2 regions of the Paenibacillus sp. S02 genome follow, and region 1 is predicted to be linked to the other one. Evidence: predicted binding sites of a transcription regulator. Region 1 holds the regulator's gene; the other holds the start of a gene.

What was found. Region 1 encodes Rex, which represses fermentation and respiration genes when NADH is low (regulators of the CRP and FNR family bind a similar motif). Its sites were predicted from a motif close to TTGTGAAATATTTCACAA; they were not measured.
Region 2: KAI36_RS04200 (DoxX family membrane protein) is a predicted target of Rex. The motif match lies at 2,928-2,945, and genes of this name have one in related genera.

The regions. Positions count from the first base shown of each region.
Region 1 covers NZ_CP073682.1:3,451,902-3,459,769, forward strand. The annotation lists gene KAI36_RS15205 (hypothetical protein) at 1-213, opposite strand, end outside; gene KAI36_RS15210 (cell wall elongation regulator TseB-like domain-containing protein) at 757-1,281, opposite strand; gene KAI36_RS15215 (amidohydrolase) at 1,319-2,620, opposite strand; gene KAI36_RS15220 (redox-sensing transcriptional repressor Rex) at 2,607-3,260, opposite strand; gene dinG (ATP-dependent DNA helicase DinG) at 3,305-6,172, opposite strand; gene KAI36_RS15230 (tetratricopeptide repeat protein) at 6,329-6,961, opposite strand; gene panD (aspartate 1-decarboxylase) at 7,044-7,427, opposite strand; gene panC (pantoate--beta-alanine ligase) at 7,420-7,868, opposite strand, start outside.
Region 2 covers NZ_CP073682.1:924,185-932,052, reverse strand. The annotation lists gene KAI36_RS04215 (inorganic phosphate transporter) at 1-889, opposite strand, end outside; gene KAI36_RS04210 (DUF47 domain-containing protein) at 904-1,518, opposite strand; gene KAI36_RS04205 (DUF3048 domain-containing protein) at 1,707-2,801, opposite strand; gene KAI36_RS04200 (DoxX family membrane protein) at 3,051-3,569, shown strand; gene KAI36_RS04195 (hypothetical protein) at 3,784-4,707, shown strand; gene KAI36_RS04190 (dioxygenase family protein) at 4,781-5,572, opposite strand; gene KAI36_RS04185 (alpha/beta hydrolase) at 5,665-6,489, opposite strand; gene KAI36_RS04180 (hypothetical protein) at 6,761-7,060, opposite strand; gene KAI36_RS04175 (hypothetical protein) at 7,258-7,689, shown strand; gene KAI36_RS04170 (ABC transporter substrate-binding protein) at 7,851-7,868, opposite strand, start outside.

The DNA.
Region 1 (7,868 bases):
TTTGGCCACATCCGCCTGCGGTTTGAGATCTAGTTTCAATACAACCTGATCCTGTTTAATATCTATTTGAGCGCTTGTCACGCCTGGATATTGAGATACCAGTTTTTCCAGAGGACTTTGCATTGTAACCTGACGGTAAATGAACCATCCCCCAAATAGCAGCAAAGCTGCCAAAACTGCCGCCACAACGATAGGAACTGCACGCAATTTCAAACAACATCCTCCTCTCAAAATGTAAAACCCAGAAGAAACGGGACGAATGTCAACAAACAACCAAATTGCATGATCTTATAGTGATCAGCAATTCTTTTTTCTATCATTTTTGTCTATCACTTATAAAATATAGTATATCATAACGTATATCTAATATCGAAGGCAATGTGTGGAGGAGTTGTGATGAGGCAAAATCTTTGGTTATGGTGGAGGCGAGACGCTGCGTGTAGGATTTGATCTTACGATCGCTGTTGCCACCGGATTTTTTCGATTAGATTCTTATGGGGAAAATCCGGCGGCAAAGGCGAACGCTCCGCTTCTCCAGATTCAAATCCTCCACTCGCTATTGCCCGCCATAAAGATGAATTTGACCTAGGAGAGAAGATGGATAGGTAAAGATGCTTCACTGGCTTTCAGCCCAGCTTTACGGCATAGCAAGACTAAAAGACGTAAATACGAATTTTGTCGTATTTACGTCTTTTTCTTGAGCTTTTAATCATTTACTAGTCATTCATTCCACATTTGCCAATCCTCACACCAGGCTCAGTTATTGGGCAAAGTATATTTCACACCCGTCGCTACCCCATCTGAGAAACGATAAAAGGTGTAGTAATGATGACTTCCATCATCGTAAAACAACTGCCACACATATTCGCCATTGAACACACTCGGCTGAAGCCTTACAATTTTTGCACCTGGAAGCTGCTGCTGAATTATTGCCGTCATTTTTTGCTCATCGACTCCGTTCTTCAGCAACTCGGTATGAACACCGCTATTATCTGCCGCAGGTACGTTAGGTTGTCCCTCCACTTTTTGAAAAGGAACCCACACCATTATATTTTCATTCTGTGCATTTTTCCCTTGAACCACCCAATATACCTGATCCCACACAGACTTCCATGTTTGAGTCGTGCTAACCAGACCACCTGATTGCTTGGCCTTAATGATAGCGGCATTTTCCTCAGCCACCTGGTCTTGAGTAACATAGGAATAATACCAGAAAATGCTGATCAGGATCAGTATCACGGCCAAAATGGCGACCGCTATCCACTTTTTCTTATTTTTCAAACCCGTGCTTCCTCTCTAAGGGGATGTGACACCTGAATTAGCGCGACAGCAGCCCTTCAAAGGCGGCTTGTGCCTCATGTTTGATACGTTCCTCGTCCATAGTCAGGCATTCGCCGTTTTTCACAACCTGACGACCGTCTACCCATACGTGAGCCACGTCTTTGGCGCTTGCAGAGTATACCGCATGGGAAATAAGATCTGTACGCGGCAAGAAATGTGCCTGATTCAGATCCAACGCGATAAAGTCAGCCTTGTTGCCCGCTGCCAACGCTCCTACTTCTTTTAAACCAATCGACTTTGCACCATATTCTGTTGCCAGACGCAGCGCTTCACTTGCAGGAACTGCCGTAGGGTCACCGGATACACCCTTGTGAATAAGTGCCGCCAGACGCATTTCCTCGAACATATCCAGGTTATTATTGCTGGCAGGACCATCCGTTCCGAGAGAAACAGTAACCCCTGCACGCAGCAATTCAGGCACTCTGGCCACACCACTTGCCAGCTTCAAGTTGCTACCAGGATTATGCGAAACCGCTACACCACGTTCAGCCAGTAAAGCTATTTCTTCGTCGTTCAAATGAACGCCATGGGCAACAAGCGAAGGACGGGAGAAAAAGCCAAGCTTATCCAAGTGTGCAACTGGACGCAAACCGTAGTCGCGTACGTTTTGCTCCACTTCGGCGATCGTCTCAGACATGTGCGTATGCAGTGGCAAGTCCAGATCATGCGCAGCTTGTACGAATTTTTCAATAAACGCAGGTGGACATGTGTATGGCGCGTGCGGAGACATCATCGTTGTAATACGCCCGTCTGCTTTACCATGCCAGTTACGCGCAAAAGTCACGGCCTCAGCCAGCTTGATTCGCTGTTCTTCTTCCGAGCATAGTCCAATTGCTCCACGCATCAGACTTGCACGAATACCTGACTCTTCAGCTACACGAGCCACCTGATCCATATGATCGTACATATCCAGGAAGGTCGTTGTTCCACCTTTCAGCATTTCCAGCACAGACAAGGACGTACCCCAGTATACGTCCGTAGATGTAAACTTGGCTTCCATAGGCCACATTTTCTCCTGAAGCCATACTTGAAGTGCCAAGTCATCTCCATGCCCACGCAGCAGAGACATCGCCGCATGACCATGAGTATTAATCAGACCAGGTAAAAACAATAGCCCCTTACCATCGATCGCTTCCGTCTCTTCCTCACCCGCAGGCAAAGTTTCGCCAATATAAGTAATACGGCTATCCTCCACAATCATAAAACCATGGACTACCCCAGCTTCTGATCCATTTACGGCAAAAGAGCCGTTTTTAATCATCCATTTATTCACTGTCATATTGTGTTTCTTCCTTTCCGTCCTCCAAATAATAAGCGAGGCTAAGCAAATCAGTTGTAAAGTCTGTGGCATGAATCCGAATGTTGGCCGGTGCCTTGAGAGTAGTCGGTGCAAAGTTCAGGATCGCTCCAATTCCGCTCTCAATAAGCCTGTCAGCCACGTGCTGTGCTTCAAAATCAGGTACAGTAATAATCCCGATTCGAATGTTTTTTTCTTTCACAGTCGCTTCCAGTTCATCCATCGGTTGAACGACCAATGTATTGATCTTGGTCCCTACCTTATCCGGAAACGCATCAAATACTGCTACAATCTTCATATTGTCTTTTAAATAAGCGTTATAATTCGAAAGGGCTTGCCCCAGATTACCCGCACCGACCAATACGACATTAATTTGCTGGTCGATTTTCAGGATATGGCGTATTTTCTCGATTAGATAAGAAACATCATAACCGATACCCTTCCGACCAAAATCTCCAAAATAGGCGAGATCTTTACGGATTTGGGCCGGGTTCAAATCTAGCCTCTGTCCCAACTCTTGAGAAGAGACCGTAGCCACCTCCCGTTTGTGAAGTGCATTCAGATAACGTAAATATACGGGTAACCTCCGTACGACAGCCTCTGAAATTTTATCTGATTTCATACTTGCTCCCCCTAATTGTAACGAACATACTTAGTGTCCGTCCGTTATGCCTCTGTCTCCGGGGCGGATTGGAGCCATTCGGCGATGCGGGGCACCATTTGCTCCGATGGCATATGCTCCATTTTTGGTCCCGGTAACGAGTACAAAAAGTGCTTTCCGTAATAGGATTCGATCACACGCGTATCGTAAACGATAACGACCCCATGGTCGCTCGCTGTACGTACCAACCGACCAAATCCCTGTTTGAAGCGTATGACCGCTTGTGGTACAGACAGCTTCATAAATGGATTCTTCTTCTGCTGCTGAAGCAGCTCGCTTTTTGCCTCCAGCAACGGGTGGTTCGGCGGTTGAAACGGCAAGCGAACAATGGCCAAACAAGTCAGAGCCTTCCCCGGAATATCGACGCCCTCCCAGAAGCTGCTGGTTCCCAGCAATACAGAAGCTTTGGCTTCCTGAAAACGGCGGGTTAGCTTGCTGCGACTGCCACTGTCCACACCTTGTCCCAGCACAGTAATTTCGCTGGATGCTAAGGCCTCTTTGAGCGGCTCATACACTTGCCGGAGCATCCGATAGGAAGTAAACAGAACGAGCATTCTCCCCCGCGTCGCCTGAGCAGTCGCTCCTAGAGAACTAACGAGCATATCTACAAAGTGTGCATCTCCTACACTGCCCTTCACGCTTGGGAAATCCCGTGGAATGACCAGCAACACCTGATCCCTGTAATTAAAGGGTGACGGGAGCTGCGAAGTCATCAGCCGCTCTTGATCTGCAGCCTCCTGTAAGCCGAGCTGATCGATCATGTACTGAAACGACTTATCTACCGATAAGGTAGCAGACGTCAGAATAATGCTTCTTTTTTTGTCAAAAAACATTTCTTTCAACTGGCGGCTCACATCGACGGGCACCGCATAAAATTGCAATGATTTACTACGGAATTGCCCACTCGCTTCGAGCCAGTATACGGTTGTTTCATCATCGAGTCGGATAAAAAAGCGCAAATTTTCTCGGATCCCCGCCAAATCCTTGAGCAGACCCGTGATATCTGTAATAAGGCTATCCGCCGCATAATCGTCATGTTCTTCCTTGACGTCCAGCATCAGCTTGTCGCCCTTGCGCAAAATTTCACTCATCGTTACATATAGCTGATTTTCCAAAGCCCCCGCCTGATCCCACTTTGCAGGCTTGGCTGAAGGTTTGAGACGGGAAGAAAACTGTCCTGTTTCACCCGGTGTCGCATCGCTTCGCTCTGGCAACATGCCAAACAGCTTGTCGCTTAGCAGGTCCCAAGTTTCCTTAACCTCTAACACGAGCGGATACATCTGGTCGATGGTTGAGGCCCAATCCGCCGACTTCTCGTGCCCCGATTTTGCCAACTGTTGACGAAGTGAAGGCAGTTGTCCATTCTTGCTGTCTTTGAACAGTCGCGTCAGTGTATGCACGAGTGTGAAATATTTCATATGCATACCTAGGTGCTTACCAGCTACTTCCTCCAGGTGATGGGCTTCATCAATCACCAGATGTTCATAGCTCGGCAACAACTGGTGACTGGCTTTGACGTCTGTGAACAACTTAGAGTGATTCGTAATAACGACATCCGCTATTCCTGCTTCATGGCGTGCACGATGATAATAGCATTTGCGGAACCATGGGCAAGAACGACCAAGACAGGACTCTGAATCACTCGCCACCGTTTCCCAGAAATCCCCTCCACGGTTGCTCAAATTCAGTTCTTCATCATCACCGGTTTCTGTTAGCGTCAACCAGACGATCATTTGAGCCGCTGTAATTAAATCTTCCTTCGGTGTCGCGAAGTCTCTTCTGTTTATTTTATGTTCAAACTTACGCAGACACAAATAATGTCCCCGACCCTTGAAAATAGCAGCCCGGAACGGAAACGAAATCACCTTGGTCAGCATAGGAATGTCGCGCTCGCGTAATTGCTCCTGCAGGTTGATCGTATGTGTACTTACCATAACGCGCTGTCCTTTTTTTACACTGTGATACAGCGATGGGAGCAAATAACCGAGGGACTTTCCTGTTCCTGTACCTGCTTCGATCAGCAGATGCTTGTCTTCACTCAGTGCCTGATTTACACCCTCAATCATCTGTATCTGCGCCTCGCGCTCCTCATATTGGCTCAAGGATGAACGCAAATTGTCCCGCACATCATCCATGTACTCCTCAAAGGAAACACCTGAAAGTGGATTCGGGTCATCTTCTCTACGCGGTGCAGCTAGCTCCGTCCAATCTTCCACTTTTAGCGCAAGCTGACGAAAAAACTGATGTCCCTCCAAATCCTGAATAGGATCAAGCTCTTTCTCTTCACGCACCCCATCAAGAAACCATCCAAGGTCACTGTCTTCCTCTGCAAACAAATCGCTAAGCCGCTGTATCGTTATCAGAGGTAATGCTTGAAGCTCACCCAGACACTTTAAAAACACCTCAGCCGTAGCCAACGCGTCGCTGTCTGCTTGGTGAGGGCGATCATGCGCCAGCCCGAACTCAGAAGACACAAAACCTAACTGATACGAAGATAGCGATGGAAACATAATTTTCAGAAAATCCATTGTATCCAAGATTCTTCCGCTAAACGGCAAGTAGCCGCACCGATCCAGAGCGTTTTGCAAAAAATTAAAATCAAACGCCACATTATGACCGACCAGCACAACATCGTCCAGCATAGGCACGAGCTCCATCATCATTTCTTCAAGTGCAGGAGCATCCTTGACGTCATCGTCTGTAATTCCGGTCAATCCAGTGATAAAAGGTGGAATAGATCTGCCAGGGTTCACATAAGAGCCGTAAACACGGGAAATGCTGTTATCATGATCTATAATTGCAAGTCCGACTTGAATGATGTCATCCGCGGACTGGGTGCCTGTCGTTTCAAAATCCAATACCGCAAATTTCATTCGGGCTTAATCCTTTCTTATGACACTTACAAAAATAATAACTCTGTATATTAGCATAGCAGAAGATCGCCTGTTTGGAAATTAAGACAGCCAAAAAAGACGATGCATACGCCGCCTGAGAGGTGGGCATGCATCGTCTTACTCGGTGTCTGACAACTACATCCAGGTCATCATGGAGCTGTCGTATCGAAGCTTTTCGGTACCGGACAAACAGGCTTCCATATTGTGCAGCGGCTCGGGTAACGCAGGATCGAACTGATGTGCGAGAGCAAAACATTTTTGCGCCTCCTCTACGTCAGCCTGCTTTGCCAACAGACAGCCTAGCGCATTATAGATGACCGCCTTTAGTCCTGCCTGCTCAGTCAGGTCCAGCACCTTCTGAAAATGGCATACAGCCTCTGCTGGATCATCTAGTTGAAAATAGGCCATTCCCATATACATGCGACTCTGCCAGCTGTTCGGAAAATGCTGTAGTACCTGCTCAAATTGTTGGATCGCCTCAGGGTACATAAGTAATCGATAATACCCTTGCCCCCGATTAAAAGCTGGCAGCTCTTTTTCAGGCAGCTCAGTGTCAGACATATCGGTCTCTGCGGAAAACCCGGCCGCACGCAAGCAAACCATTTTTTCCTCAAAGGCCAGCCACTCATCCATAATTCCGTCACTCATTCTCCGCAGCAGACTCCAGTGCTGTAGCAGCTCCTGCCTGCGGGAGCCCTGGGCTGATGGGTAATGCTTCACGATATCATCTAACATGCTGTTCATTTCTGCGAATACATGCTGGAACATGTGCATCCCGCCCTTATGAAAGATGGATTAATACACTCACATTTTTCGCTTAAAAGACGGGTTTCATCCGCACTCCCATTCATTACATGATCGTCGCGTGTACTTCTTTGTTCATCGTTTGGGCTGGTTTATTATGTTCATCAACAAATACCACTGTTGGTTTGTATGTTTTGGCCTCTTCATTCGACATGGAAGCATAGGAAATAATAATGACTGTATCACCAGGCTGCACCAAACGGGCTGCCGCACCGTTGAGACAGATCACTCCGCTCCCACGCGGTCCGGGGATAACATAGGTTTCCAGTCGAGCTCCATTGTTATTGTTTACAATTTGAACCTTTTCATTCTCCAACAGATCCGATGTCTCCATGAGATCTTCATCTATAGTGATACTCCCCACATAGTTCAGGTTAGCTTCCGTAACGGTAGCGCGGTGAATTTTGGATTTCATCATGGTTCTAAACATGGGAAAGCACCTCCGCCTTCTGTATTCTTATATTGTCAATCAGTCGGGTATTGCCAAATTTCACAGCCAGCGCTACGATGACGTCTTCCTGAACATCACATAGCCGCTGCTCGGGAAGAAGGGGCTCCAGGCCGGGAAAAGTTAATATTTCAATGTAATCAATGTCTGCTAAAGGAGAGGAAGTAATCGTGGACTCCACCATTTGATGTAGCTGACGAATCGTAATTGTGTTTGTTACAATATCTTCGCTCACTTCTTGCACCTTACGCAGTGACTGGGACAGCACCAACGCCTGCTCGCGCTGTTCTGCACTTAAATACACATTACGGGAGCTGAGGGCCAAACCATCCGCCTCTCTGACGATGGGACAAGGTACGATAGTCACGTTCATATTGAGATCAGTCACCATCTGCTGGAGCACTGCAACCTGCTGTGCGTCCT
Region 2 (7,868 bases), 2.5 Mb from region 1:
CGGAAAAGCGCTTCGCAGAACCCACACCCAAAATAGCCGAGGTAATAGCATGAGTAGTACTTACGGGCAAATGAAGCAATGTAGCTGTGAAAATAACAGAGGCTCCCGAAATGTCAGCTGCGAATCCGTTAATTGGCTCGATTTTAAAAATCTTGGTTCCCATCGTCTTGATGATTTTCCAGCCCCCGATTGACGTACCCAGCGCCATCGCTGTTGCAGCTGAAATTTTTACCCACATGGGTACTTCCAAATGGTCCTGATACCCCGCCGAAACGAGTGCGAATGTAATAATCCCCATCGCCTTTTGAGCATCATTCGTACCATGCGTGAACGACTGAAGCGCTGCTGTAATGACCTGCATTGTACGAAACCCTTTGTTCACCGTATGCGGACTACGATGAGCGAAGATATATTTTAAAATCATCATCACGATGTAACCGACAACAAAAGCAATCAGCGGGGAGAAAATAAGTCCTTCGACAATCCCGATGAAGCCGCTCCAGTTTAATTTATCCGACCCCGCACCTACATACACCGCTCCAGCCAATGCACCAATCAATGCATGAGAAGAGGATGAAGGAATACCGAACCACCAGGTTAAGAGGTTCCAGATAATCGCAGCGATCAGCGTCGCAATGACGATATCAATTCCATTCGTAAGCTTGGTTGGATCAGCGACACTTCCACCAATGGTCTTCGCAACCCCTGTAAACAATATTGCCCCGAGAAAATTCATGACCGCAGCCATAATAATCGCACGTCGCGGGGTCAATGCACGGGTCGATACCGAAGTTGCAATCGCGTTCGCCGTATCATGAAAACCATTAATAAAATCAAATGCCAGAGCAAGAAAAATAACAATACCCAATACCAGTAAACTTGTATCCATGTAAAAGGACTCCCTTACGAGTTACGCATAATGATGGATTCCAGCATATTTGCAACATCCTCGCATGAATCCGTTGTCGTTTCAAGGCGTTCGTACAATTCTTTGCGTTTAATCAGTTCAATAGGGTCAGTTACAGTTGCAAACAGGTTTTTAATGCAAATACGCAACAATTCATCCCCCTGATTTTCCAAATCATTCAGGCGAATAGTGTATTCACGAATGGCCAGCAATTTTTTCTGTGAAAGCAAATGCACAGCTTTCTGAATTTCGTAAGCTGATTGACGCAAAATATCAGCGAACTGCACAATATACTCGTCCGGCTCCGTAATATTGTACATATAAAAACGAGAAGCCGTCGCTTCAAGACCGTCCAACACATCATCCATGGTTGTTGTCAGTTCCATGATGTCATCGCGTTCCAACGGCGTAATGAAGGTCTTGTTCAGCTCAGTAATAATCGTGTGTGTGTAATCATCACACTTATTTTCATACTTCTTCATTTCATTTGTAAACAAAGTTACATCCTGAAGATTTGAAGTATGTTGGGCAAAATAATCGGCTGCTTGCACGATCGTATCTGCCATATTTTCCAACGTCTCGAAGAATATATCCTTTTTCTTCAATCTCATAACGATTACCCCTTTACGAAAATATCCGCAACCTGTTTCGACTGCAATAGACAACCTTTGCTATCTTATCACACTCATCAATGTTTTTGTAATGTTTGTAAAAGCAAATTTCATGATATACGTATACATTGCCCGACATGGAAGGTCATTATCCGACATTTTTTCCCTAAAAAGGTGTATTTCGTTTTCTAATTTGCTTCTATGGTTACATGTTCCTTTAGTGAAGTATCTGCAGGTACCACATGTATATAGGATGTACCTGGCGTTAACGGGATTTCAACCCCATTTTTCATAAAACGAATCGCATCGCCTGGTGTATGTTGCCACTCAGCCTGTATTAACTGTCCTTGTTGAAACACCATGGCCTCTCCGCTACCGTCCACCTCAACACTTAATCTGCCTACATCATCCAACGTTCGATGTCTAGCGCTCATCACAATGACATTGGCTGCTGAGAGCTGTTGGTTATTATTTTGATCCACATGTGACTTTTCGTTCACAAAACGCTTATATTGTTGATCCGCTGGATCATAGGTATAAGATACCCGATAGCTTTTAAGCAAAAACCGGATTTGTAAAGATGCTGCTGTCTCGTCCACCATAACTGGGGTTTCACCGGATTTGAGGTAAGAATATACTGGAACGTCCGTCTGCTTGGCATACCCTTTACTATCGCTTCCTTTGCGCAGTCTGTTCACGTCTGTGTATAAATTATGTGGAGGACGACGATCTTTGCTTCGCCAGAAGTAAGCCCCTCCATTTGAAATCTCATCCAGATGTTCCTTACGCTGCTGCTGTAAAATCGCATAGGCATCTGTGCTTCCCCCTGCGTGTATCGGCAACGCACCATAGGTTTCGCCTAGCTCAATCAAATACGGTCGAATGCTACGGACCGGTCCGATCTTTACATCTCCGCCATGACTTTGGAAAAAAGCGACCAGACGGGTAATCCCGCCTTCTGCAAGAACTTCATATACCATGTCTGCCTGGCTAAGTCCTGCCTGTGGACGTGCAGCCGGAGCATTATTGATCATGACAGCGAGCGGTCGCTCCAAAACTGGCTGCTCCACCGGAAGCCCGGTGAGCGGAGCTGTAAATGCCGGAATAGACTGCTCCTTCGGCGGTTCAAGTGCCTCCTTCTCTGTTTCTTGCTTGGTCAGTTGGGGAACGGATTCAGATTCACCCGTATTGGACATAGCAGAACAAGACATCAGCGTCATGCATAACAGAGCTGAGGCCATCACACGCAACCAATGATTTCGTTGGGAAATGGGCCCGGACAAGTTCATCCCTCCACTTAGTTATTTTTCTCATTATAAGCTTTATTTCCTGTTTTTGTCTTGATTGAAGCATGACCAATCTATAGAATACTTATCTGAAGACATTAAAATTTAAAAAATATTTAGACTTTGTGATTTTTATCACAAATAACTGTAACTGAACCTACTACAATAAAGGTGTAGCAAAGATGATCATCCCCAACAAAATGAAATACAACCAACATTATAGATTAAGAAAGAGGAGTGGTTTGAATGTTTAACAGCTGGTTACGTGAGAACAAAGTCGCAATGTGGTTGCTGACTGTAGTACGGGTTTATCTAGGGTATGAATGGATGACCCACGGACTTGAAAAGCTGACAGGTGGATTTGATGCAGGCGGATTTATCTCGGGGGCCATTGCTAAAACAGGTGGAGACCATCCCGCTGTACAAGGCTGGTGGGGATCGTTCTTGGAAACCTTTGCCCTGCCGAATGTAGGTTTGTTCAACGTCCTGATCCCATTGGGTGAGTTCTTGGTAGGGGTTGGCCTGCTTCTCGGTACATTGACTACACTGGCTGCTTTGATGGCTATGGTTATGAACTTCTCGTTCCTGTTCTCGGGTACAGTAAGCACCAATGCAATCTACCTGCTATTTGAAATCTTCCTTGTAGTCGCTGGTGCAAATGCCGGAAGAATTGGCTTTGACCGTTGGGTACTGCCCTTCCTGCGTGGACTGTTTCGTAAAAATAAAGATACCTTTCCAGCGGACCCTAGTCGAAAAATAGCTTAAACATCCCAAAATAACCGTTATCCTCCGGGGTAATGGTTATTTTTTTGCGCTGTTATACTCACAAGGGGTCTTTCAGCTCCTTCTAACTCGGACTCTTTTATCGGATTCATCATCCCCCCCAAACGTTTACAAGTTGGATACAACATGGAATGCTCACGATACATTTACCCTATACACTACAGTTACATCAAAGAACGTAATGGAGGGTTATATCATGAAAAAAATTACCAAAGCCTATCTCATGCTCGCAGCCGTAACTTTCACAGTGCAGACTATGGGATTGGGATATACAACATCAGTCAAAGCGGCGACGTCTACTACGACATCTCAGGCAGAAAGTGTACAACTTATCTCCAAGACCTTCGAGCAGCTACTACGCCAACCCGGCAAGCTACCTCAGGCATTCACTTATTTGCAAAAGCATATTCAATCCATTCCAGCCTCTCAAGCTACCATCATGGTGCTTCATCTGGAAAATGCGCAGAACCAGCAATTGGATTCCTATGCAAAGACCTTATACCCAGCCTCTGTTCAAATCAAAATAAATCAAATCTATAAACCCGGTGATTCGTTCACAAATGTAATCAGCCGTTCAAGCGATGCGAACCTGAAAAAGTTGCTAACTCAAACAAGAGATGCCGGCTACAAACTTGAAACTGCAGAAGGCATGTACTACCCAGTCATCAACTATGAAAAATATAAAGTCTTCGGGAAGCACACCACGACAGATATCCGCAGCTATATTGACATCATGGCGATGGAATCCGGACAGGCGGCTACCAAGGATGCCGCGCTCCGTATCGGCTATCAACAGTTAGCCGGACGAGTGCTGGCACAGGAGGCATTTTTAAACCAATATCCACATTCCAACCGTACACAAGCTATAAAAAAATTGCACGATCTGTACTTCTTCTATACTTTCTATGGCACGAACAATACGCCATTATTCGATTATGATACCGGGAAGATTCATCCGAATGCCAAAAAAGGGTATCAATTCGTCATTCAACGTAATATGGATTCGAAGAGTACCTACATTCAAAAGCTGAAAGCATTTATGACACTGTTGGATCAAAATGCAGATCAGCGTACTACGCAGGTATCCACTTGGCTAAAAAAGAACGTGCCTTCTAATTAATCAAAGACGCAAAATACACAAAAGAACTTCCATTCCCACACACCATGTGGATTCGGAAGTTCTTTTTTTACATTTACGTATCACTTTCTTGACCAAAAGCCCAACAATTGAGACTCAACGAGCCAAGGACATACGACTGAAAAAGCTTATGCGCAGAGCGCTCATGATCCGCAGCCCCCATCGCATAAAACAAAGGTGAAAAATGCTCTATTCCATAAGAAGGTACCGCCTGTTTGGCATATGGAGCCTTTTTGTCATATTGGAATAGGTGACGCAAATTCCAGTCTTGGAGCTGCTGTGCAATCCAGTCATCATATTGAACGGCCCAATCGGCTGGCTCACTCGTCTGCTTGAGTGTCCGCAAGTTGTGGACCAATCCGCCGCTACCGATAATCAAAATCCCTTGTTCTCGCAACGGTGCCAGCATCCGTCCAATCTCGTATTGCTCCTGGGGAGCGCGCCGAGAATCAATGGATAAGGGTACGACCGGTATGTCTGCATCAGGATATATATGCCGCAAAACCACCCATGCTCCATGATCCAGTCCCCGGTTCCGAACCGGCTGGTGGAACAGGTTATGCTGACTGAACAGATGCTCTATCTCCTCATACAGCTTCGGATCGCCTGGTGCAGGGTAATCGATTGAGTACATTTCTTCGGGAAAGCCATAGAAATCGTGCAACGCTGCATGCTGATCATCCGCGCCAATACATTGATCGGGGCTATCCCAATGCGCGGAAAAAATGACAATTCCTTTGGGTCGGGGCAGGCTCGCGCCCAGCTTTGCAAGAAAGCTGGTATATGCGTTATTTTCTACAGCCAGTGTCGGTGAACCATGCGCAACAAAAATTGAGGGTAATGTCATCGCTGCCAACCTCCACACGCCAGTATAGTGTTACTCTTCCATTTTACTCCGGCGAAGGCGCAATTTCCAATACAATCCGTTACACACTCAAATCAGATCATCCAGTGCTGCCAATCCCGTTGAATATTTTCCTGTTCATCTAGCCATTCAAGCGTCCGATCAATGAGCCGTTGCCGCTCTTTACCTGACGAGAAAGTGTGATCTCCCTGGAAAATAATCTCTTTATCACAGCGTCCCTCTGGACGCATCCAGAATATCTTTTGAAACAGAAATGCATAATCCACAGGAATAATATCATCCGAGGTGCCATGAATAACGAGCACATCTCCGTTAAATTTAACGGCCTCCTGAAACGGCTGGAATTGAGCTAACGACTCAAAATAAGCAGGCGTAAACTTATAGCCCAAATAGTCGGCATGACCCGTTTTAACAGACTCATCGTACACGCTTCGCTCCGTAATTTTGACGATGTCGTTGAATGGATAGCCCACTGCTGACCAAAGAACCAGATTTTGTACTCTCTTATCCCGTACGGCTGTGAGAAGGGCAACCGCGCCCCCCAGACTGTGACCGATCAGCGTCACCTTGGTCGGGTCAATGTCCGCACAATTGACGGCGTAGTCCAACACGGTACGTGTCTGATTAATCATGGACTCGAGCCCCTGCTTGCCGTATTCACCTGTGCTTTCCCCACAACCGGCAAAATCAAAGCGCAGGACAAAGTATCCCCCCTCGGCCAGTTCACGCGCAGTCTTGACGAATAATCGATCTACTCCAATACGATTGCCTACAAAACCGTGACATATAACAACGAGGGGAACTCGTCTCTGACGCTCTCCCTCATTTGTACGGTTTGGATAATGAATTGTTGCGGCCAGTTCTTCATGTTCAAAGCGAATTCCAATTTGCCGTTCCATCCTGATTCCCCCTGTTTCAAGCTTCACTACACATTTATGAATTCAAACTCATATAGTAACGTGGAATATCCATCCAGGATATTCATTCACTTTAATTCCGATAAGTTTAATAAGTTTTATAGTAAAGTCAGTCTATCATCGCCCTGCTTCCTTGTCAACCTGTCAGTTCACATCGTTAAAAAAACAAACAAATAGCGCTCCCCGATGCGATTCCGGAGAACGCTATACTACACTTATTAGAGTGAATCCACTACATTAAAGTAGACATTCGTTATTCGTAGCTGCTCCTAAACATTTGGTGGGTCTCCGTTCGTCCCTCCCACTCCAGCTTACAAGAGGCGCCGTTATGTTCATCCTCATGCCACAGGCTACGGTAGTTCTGTGCACCTAGTTCACCTGCAAATTCTGTATCCTCAGCCACTTCAATATCGTCCAGTATACGGTAGGTTGGAGAAGTTCCTTGAACACTCCGGTGACTCACATTTGTAGACGAGGCCACCCCGCTATTCCTGTTCGAAGCGTTTGCCAATCGTTTTTGGACTGAATAATCTGCCTGGTTCTCCAGTTTCATGATGCCACACCCTCTTAACGTTTATATTCAGGTTGCTCTATGTGCTCACCCTTTATCCAGTTTGAGGAGAATGCAGCGGTAATATACATTCTATAGATAAAGTCTTTTGCCATCCGACGCTTCCTCACGTATACTGTCTTTGTTACGAAATGGCGGTTCCATCACCCTGGGATACGCTCATAAAGCAGGAGGAAGAAATGACTAAAGCAAAAAATTATACGCTTATTGCATGGATTGCCTTGTCTATGTTTTTTTTGACACAGGCAATTATCGGATGGTTTGTCACCTTTACAGGCGGGGATATCAGACCCTTTGAAAAAATCAGCCTATCCACCCTTATCATCATCGCCGCAGGAGCCATTCTACTCGTTGAAGCCCTGATGAATTTTATGGACCGTCCCGAAGAAGGCGAGGAGACACAACAGCCAGACCATGCCCCAGTAAAGCCCCAGATGAATCTTAAATCCATCTTGATGTATGTTGTGTTAGTTGTCGTGATTCTTGTCGCCGGACTAGCGCTGCGCAGTGTACTGCCGGTATTCAGGATCTCCCCTTGGGTAAATTTAATTCTCGCCGCCATCGGCTTTATTGGACTCAAACCGATTTTTCTGCGTAAAAAACGTTCATAGCCCGCAATTCTCATTATATGGAGCTGCCTCATTTTGGATCGTAGCAGCTCCTTTTCATTGCAATCAGGCAACCAACTTACAGCTTGGGTGTGCGCTAAAAAGCCGTATTCCTGGCCTGCAAGAAGCTGCATGGGGGAATACGGCTTGATATACTTTAGAACTTATTTGGAAAATAGTTG